Bradyrhizobium diazoefficiens: one gene and its partner. Each later gene encodes a partner of the first gene's protein in a complex. Links are inferred from orthologs where the notes say so. Each region holds a gene or a part of one and is shown in the gene's direction. Other genes may lie near its edges.

Region 1 (3,813 bases):
TCCATCTGGGCGAGGCTCGGTCCAAGCTCCTCCTCGGCCATGGCGACGTCACTCTTCTTGATTTCAACGCCATTGACCTTGGCCAGAACGGGATCGTCGGCCGCCCGGAGCGGGCCGGCGACCGCCAGGGACAGCGCCAGGGCAAAGCAGCCAGCCAGGGCGGACGCGTGGCGGAAACGCTGGCCGGTGGTTACCGGGAACGAGGTGGTCATGCAAAATCCTTATGTTGAAGCAGGGCTGCTTAAGCCGGGCGGACACTCGCCCAATTCAGGGGGGCTTGGCAACGCGAAAAGTCTGTCAAAATGATGAATTAGCCGCAATGCGCCCGCCGTTGACAAGGCCCTGACCGGGCCATATCTCTGCCCGGTCGCGACCATGGCGAGGGCGTTTGTTTTGCTGCGTTTTTGGCCGTTGAACCCAGACTAGCCCAATTCCCACCCATATGGCGGATGACCCCCGCAGTCCGGGCTCTGACGCCAACAGGCGTCACGGTGTGTTGATAGGCAGATGGGTGACAACTTCTTGGCTGCAACGCGGTTAAATCGCGAACACAGGAACTAGGCATGATCGGCGCGCTCGCCCGCAAGTTTTTCGGCTCCGCCAACGACCGGCGGGTGAAGGGATACCAGTCCCGCGTCAGCGCGATCAACGCGCTGGAGGCGGAGGTCTCGAAGCTCTCCGACGAGGCGCTCAAGGCCCGCACGGTCGAGTTCAAGAAGCAGCTCGCCGAGGGCAAGACGCTCGACGACCTGCTGGTGCCCGCCTTCGCCACCGTGCGCGAGGCCGCCAAGCGCACGCTCGGCCAGCGCCATTTCGACGTCCAGCTGATCGGCGGCATGGTGCTGCATGAGGGCGACATCGCCGAGATGAAGACCGGCGAAGGCAAGACGCTGGTGGCGACGCTCGCGGTCTACCTCAACGCGCTCGCCGGCAAGGGCGTCCACGTCGTCACCGTCAACGACTACCTCGCCCGCCGCGACTCCGGCTGGATGGGCCAGATTTACGGCTTCCTCGGCCTGACCACCGGCGTCATCGTCCACGGCCTCGACGATGCCGAGCGCAAGGCGGCCTATGCCTGCGACATCACCTACGGCACCAACAACGAATACGGCTTCGATTATCTGCGCGACAATATGAAGTACCGGCTCGAGGACATGGTCCAGCGGCCGCACTTCTACGCCATCGTCGACGAAGTCGACTCCATCCTGATCGACGAAGCCCGCACGCCGCTGATCATCTCCGGCCCGCTCGACGATCGCTCGGACTTCTACAACACGATCGACGGCTTCCTGCCCAAGCTCGACAAGAGCGACTACGAGGTCGACGAGAAGCAGCGCACGGTGACGCTGACCGAAGCCGGCATGGAGAAGATCGAGACGTTGCTGCGCGATGCCGGCCAGCTCAAGGGCGAGTCGCTCTACGACGTCGAGAACGTCTCCGTCGTGCACCACATCAACCAGGCGCTGCGCGCCCACACGCTGTTCACCCGCGACAAGGACTACATCGTCCGCGACGACGAGGTCGTGATCATCGACGAGTTCACCGGCCGCATGATGGCCGGCCGGCGGTATTCCGAAGGTTTGCACCAGGCGCTGGAAGCCAAGGAGCACGTCCAGGTCCAGCCGGAAAACCAGACGCTGGCTTCGATCACTTTCCAGAACTATTTCCGGATGTACGAAAAGCTCGCCGGCATGACCGGCACGGCGCTCACCGAAGCCGACGAGTTGTTCGACATCTACAAGCTCGAGGTCGTGGAAATCCCGACCAACCTGCCGGTCGCCCGTCTCGACGAGGACGACGAGGTCTATCGCACTCAGAACGAGAAATACGCCGCGATCCTTTCCGAGATCGAGCGCGCCAATTCGCGGCTGCAGCCGGTGCTGGTCGGCACTGCCTCGATCGAAAAATCGGAAGTGATCGCCGAATACCTCAAGAAGCACGGCTATCGGCAGATCGATTTCGGCAACGAAAATTCGATGCAGAAGCTGTACGCCGCGGCGCGCGCCAACAAGCCGGCAAAGCTGTTCGCGGTCCTGAACGCGCGCTTCCACGAGCAGGAAGCCTACATCGTCGCCGAGGCCGGCGTGCCCGGCGCGATCACGATCGCGACCAACATGGCCGGCCGCGGTACCGACATCAAGCTCGGCGGCTCGCTCGATATGCGCATCCAGCAGGAGACCACCGGCATCGAGGACGAAGCCGAGAAGGCCAAGAAGATCGAGCAGATCAAGGCCGACATCGAGCACTTCCGCGACATCGTGCTGAAGGCCGAGGAGACCGTCGAGATCGAGCCGGCCAAGGGCTCGAAGCCGGCCAAGACCGTCAGGAAGCCGGGCGGCCTCTACATCATCGGCTCGGAGCGGCATGAATCCCGCCGCATCGACAACCAGCTGCGCGGCCGTTCCGGCCGCCAGGGCGACCCCGGCCGCTCAAAGTTCTTCCTGTCGCTGGAAGACGATCTGATGCGCATCTTCGGCTCGGATCGCCTTGACAGCATGCTCCAGCGTCTCGGCCTGCAAGAGGGCGAGGCCATCATCCATCCCTGGATCAACAAGGCCTTGGAGAAGGCGCAGCAGAAGGTCGAGGCGCGCAACTTCGACATCCGCAAGAACCTGCTCAAGTTCGACAACGTCCAGAACGACCAGCGCAAGGTGATCTTCGACCAGCGCGTCGACCTGATGAAGGACGACAGCGTCGCCGAGACCGTCACCGACATGCGCCATGCCTTCATCGACGACCTCGTCGCCAAGCACGTGCCCGAGCATGCCTATGCCGAGCAGTGGGACGTCGCCGGCCTGAAGGAAGAGCTGAAGCGCGTGCTCGATCTCGATCTGCCGGTCGACGATTGGGCCAAGGAAGAGGGCATCGCCGACGAGGAGCTGCTCAAGCGCATCGAGACCCGCGCGGACGAGCACATGGCGGCCAAGGTCGGGCAATGGGGCCCCGACGTGATGCGTTACGTCGAGAAGACCATCCTGCTGCAGACGCTCGACCATCTCTGGCGCGAGCACCTGATCATGCTCGACCATCTGCGTCAGGTCATCGGCCTGCGCGGCTACGGCCAGCGCGATCCGTTGCAGGAGTACAAGACCGAGGCCTTCAACCTCTTCCAGGAGATGAGCGCGCATCTGCGCGAGGCCGTCACCGCGCAGTTGATGCGCGTCGAGATCGTCCCGCCGGAGCAGGAAGCCCCGCTGTTGCCGCAGATGGAAGCGCACAAGCTCAACCCGGATACCGGCGAAGACGAGATGGCACTTGCCAGTGTCACGCTCGCCCCGCAGGCCACCGACGCGGCGCTGCGCGATCCCAAGAACCCGGCAAGCTGGGGCAAGGTCGGCCGCAACGAGGACTGCCCCTGCGGCTCAGGCAAGAAGTACAAGCATTGCCACGGGCGGTATGCGTAAGGTTAGCTGCGCTGTCATGCACGTGAGGCGCTGAGCGCTCGCCTCAGCCTCCACTGTCGTCGTCCGGCTTGACCGGGCGACCCAGTACGCCGCGGCCTTTCGATTCAACAACGACGGTCTCTGGAATACTGGATCGCCCGATTAAATCGGGCGACGACGGCTGAGTGTGTGGTGTGCAGCTATCGCGTCGGCGAGAAAGCGCAAAGGCGCCCCCTTAGTTCGAGCTATCGATCAAGCTCTCCAGCAGCCGCTTCAGCTCGCTCGTCGACTTGTCACCGTAGCTCTCCAGGATGTGCTCTTCCTGGTCGACCGCGAGCGAGTTGAGTTTCCGACACAGCACCTTGCCGCGGTCGGAGATGAACATCAGCACCTTGCGACGGTCGTTCGGGTCCTGCACGCGATAGACCAA
Region 2 (2,877 bases), 4.2 Mb from region 1 along the record:
GAGAAGTAAAATTGCGCGCATGATCCCGAACCGGTTTTCGGACCAGATCATGCGCAAAACACAAGGAGCAGGGCGATGAAGCTCAGCGATATCGCCGACAATGCCGGCTCGCGCAAGAAGCGCATGCGCGTCGGCCGTGGCATCGGTTCGGGCAAGGGCAAGCAGTCCGGCCGCGGCGGCAAGGGCCAGACCGCGCGTTCGGGCGTGCGCATCAAGGGTTTCGAAGGTGGCCAGATGCCGTTGCATCGCCGTCTGCCCAAGCGCGGCTTCAACAACATCTTCCGCGTGGAGTTCGCCGAGATCAATCTCGACCGGCTCCAGGATGCGGTTGATGCCAAGAAGCTCGACACCGGCAGCGTCGTCAACGTTGAGGCCCTGGTGAGGGCCGGCGTGCTGCGCCGCGCCAAGGGTGGCCTGCGGTTGCTCGGCCGCGGCGAGCTCAAGGCCAAGCTGAACATCGAAGTCCATGGTGCCACCAAGACCGCGATCGAAGCGGTCGAGAAGGCCGGTGGTTCAGTGAAGATCCTCGCCCCTGCCAAGGAAGAAGGCGAGGCGGCGTAACAACTGCGTCATTGGCCCGCGCCTCGCGGGCCTTTGCGCATGCGGGACGATGGACTTATCGAAGCCGAAGCCCCAGATAATGTCCGGCGTCCGCTAAATTAGCCCGGCCGCGGGTATGACGGCGCAAAAGGCGGCGGGAGAAAGTCCAATATGGCCTCAGCAGCGGAACAACTGGCAGCCAACCTCAATTTCGGCGCGTTCGCCAAGGCCGACGAACTGAAGAAGCGCATCTGGTTCACCCTGGGTGCGCTGCTCGTTTATCGGCTCGGAACCTACATCCCGCTGCCCGGCATCGATCCCAACATCTGGGAGCAGGTGTTCCGCTCGCAGGCAGGCGGCATCCTCGGCATGTTCAACATGTTCGCCGGCGGTGGCATCCACCGCATGGCGATCTTCGCGCTGAACATCATGCCGTACATCTCGGCCTCGATCATCATCCAGCTCCTTACCACCGTCTCGCCGCAGCTCGAGGCGCTGAAGAAGGAAGGCGAGGCGGGCCGCAAGACGCTGAACCAGTACACCCGCTACCTCACGGTGATCCTGGCCGCGTTCCAGTCCTACGGCATCGCAGTCGGCCTCGAAGGCGCCGGCAACGTCGTCAGCGACCCCGGCATGTTCTTCCGTCTCTCCACCGCGATCACGCTGACCGGCGGCACCATGTTCCTGATGTGGCTGGGTGAGCAGATCACCTCGCGCGGCATCGGCAACGGTATCTCGCTGATCATTCTCTCCGGTATCGTTGCGGAGCTGCCCGCGGCGCTGGCCAACATGCTCGAGCTCGGCCGTCAGGGCGCGATGTCGACCGGCCTGATCCTGGTCGTGATCGTGATGGCGGTCGCCGTGATCGCCTTCATCGTGTTCATGGAGCGGGCCCAGCGCCGCCTCCTGATCCAGTATCCGAAGCGCCAGGTTGGCAACAAGATGTTCGAGGGCCAGTCCTCGCATCTGCCGCTCAAGCTCAACACCTCCGGCGTGATCCCGCCGATCTTCGCGTCCTCGCTGCTGCTCTTGCCGACCACGGTTGCGAACTTCAACGCGGGCAGTGGGCCGGAATGGTTCCAGTGGATCACCACCCAGCTCGGCCACGGCCGTCCGCTGTTCCTGATCCTCTATCTCGCGCTGATCGTGTTCTTCGCCTTCTTCTACACCGCGATCGTGTTCAACCCGACCGAGACCGCGGACAATCTGAAGAAGCATGGCGGCTTCGTCCCGGGCATCCGACCGGGCGAGCGTACCGCGGAATATATCGACTACGTGCTGTCGCGCATCACCGTGCTCGGCGCGATCTATCTGGCGATCGTCTGCTTGATCCCGGAAATCCTGATCTCCTATGCCTCGGTGCCGTTCTACTTCGGCGGCACCTCGCTGCTGATCGTGGTCAGCGTCACCATGGATACGGTGGCGCAGGTGCAGGGCTATCTGCTCGCCCATCAGTATGAAGGCCTGATCCGCAAGTCGAAGCTGCGGGGCCGCCGCCGCTAAGACGCGGCGTCCTCTCGAGGCGGCGCGCCCGCGCCGCCGATTCGCCGCGCGAGCAACGCGCGGCGCCCGCCGAGGCGATCAGCTAGTCATTCGGCCGCATCGGCGGAGCTGCTCTCACCGCAGCACAATCACTGATTTCAAAGGCCTTCTTGGCGTCCGGGCATTTGCTCCCCTATGATATGGGTGGCGGTGCGGCGCCGATTATGATTTGCACTGCTACTGAACTTTCAAACACGGGTGCGCGACGTATCGCTCACCATTCGGGGGGCGTACGCCGATGAGAATTATACTTCTGGGACCGCCGGGGTCAGGCAAGGGGACCCAGGCGCAACTGCTGGTGCAGCGCTATGGCATCGTCCAGCTCTCGACCGGCGAAATGTTGCGTGCAGCCGTCGCGGCGGGAACGCCGGTCGGTCTGAAGGCCAAGGAGATCATGGCCGGCGGCGGGCTCGTGCCCGATGAGGTTGTGGTGGGCATCATCTCCGACCGCATCGACCAGGCGGATGCGAAGAACGGTTTCATCCTCGATGGTTTTCCGCGCACCGTGCCGCAGGCCGAGGCGCTCGATGATCTGCTCCGGCACAAGCATCTCAAGCTCGACGCCGTGATCGAGCTCCGCGTCAACGAGAGCGCGCTGCTGAGCCGCGTCGAGACCCGCGTCGCCCAGATGCGGGAGCGCGGGGAGGAGGTCCGGGTCGACGACACCCCGGAGGTCCTGACCAAGCGGTTAGCCAGCTACCGCAGCCAGACGGAACCGCTGATTCACTATTATTCCGAGCGTCGGAAGCTCTCCACCATCGACGGCATGATGGCCATCGACGAAGTCACCCGCGC

The links. Proteins that work in one complex are often made in the same cells at the same time.
Region 2: the proteins of secA (region 1) and secY are in contact, whole or in part, in a crystal structure (PDB 3DIN), measured with the Thermotoga maritima proteins. The link is inferred for Bradyrhizobium diazoefficiens from one-to-one orthologs. Residues at the interface, in WP_004082002.1 of Thermotoga maritima: Glu261, Ala262, Arg263, Lys300, Ala301, Arg302, Thr303, Ile304, Ile305, Leu323, Tyr324, Asp325, Pro326, Val329, Ser330, Tyr333, Ile336, Lys340, Phe345, Val349, Glu363, Phe364, Tyr374, Ser375, Gly376, Gly377, Glu393, Ile395, Thr482, Ser483; in WP_004081795.1 of Thermotoga maritima: Glu108, Gly109, Glu110, Glu111, Ala236, Glu237, Arg238, Arg239, Ile240, Thr241, Ile242, Gln243, Tyr244, Ala245, Arg246, Arg247, Val248, Thr249, Gly250, Arg251, Arg252, Val253, Tyr254, Gly256, Ala257, Ser258, Thr259, Tyr260, Leu261, Pro262.

Annotation. Positions count from the first base shown.
Region 1 is NZ_CP067102.1:7,818,317-7,822,129, reverse strand. Bases 208-3,604 are described here. They hold secA (preprotein translocase subunit SecA), read left to right. Parts: upstream 208-563; coding sequence 564-3,404; downstream 3,405-3,604. Other genes in these bases: JJC00_RS36545 (peptidylprolyl isomerase), read right to left, coding at 208-212. Also shown: more of JJC00_RS36545, read right to left, coding at 1-207; JJC00_RS36535 (MarR family winged helix-turn-helix transcriptional regulator), read right to left, coding at 3,619-3,813. UniProt on the Escherichia coli protein: Required for protein export, interacts with the SecYEG preprotein conducting channel.
Region 2 is NZ_CP067102.1:3,634,947-3,637,823, forward strand. What follows is about bases 63-2,877. They hold secY (preprotein translocase subunit SecY), read left to right. Parts: upstream 63-711; coding sequence 712-2,043; downstream 2,044-2,877. Other genes in these bases: rplO (50S ribosomal protein L15), read left to right, coding at 76-561; JJC00_RS16695 (adenylate kinase), read left to right, coding at 2,321-2,877. In the rest of the region: rpmD (50S ribosomal protein L30), read left to right, coding at 1-9. UniProt on the Escherichia coli protein: The central subunit of the protein translocation channel SecYEG. Consists of two halves formed by TMs 1-5 and 6-10.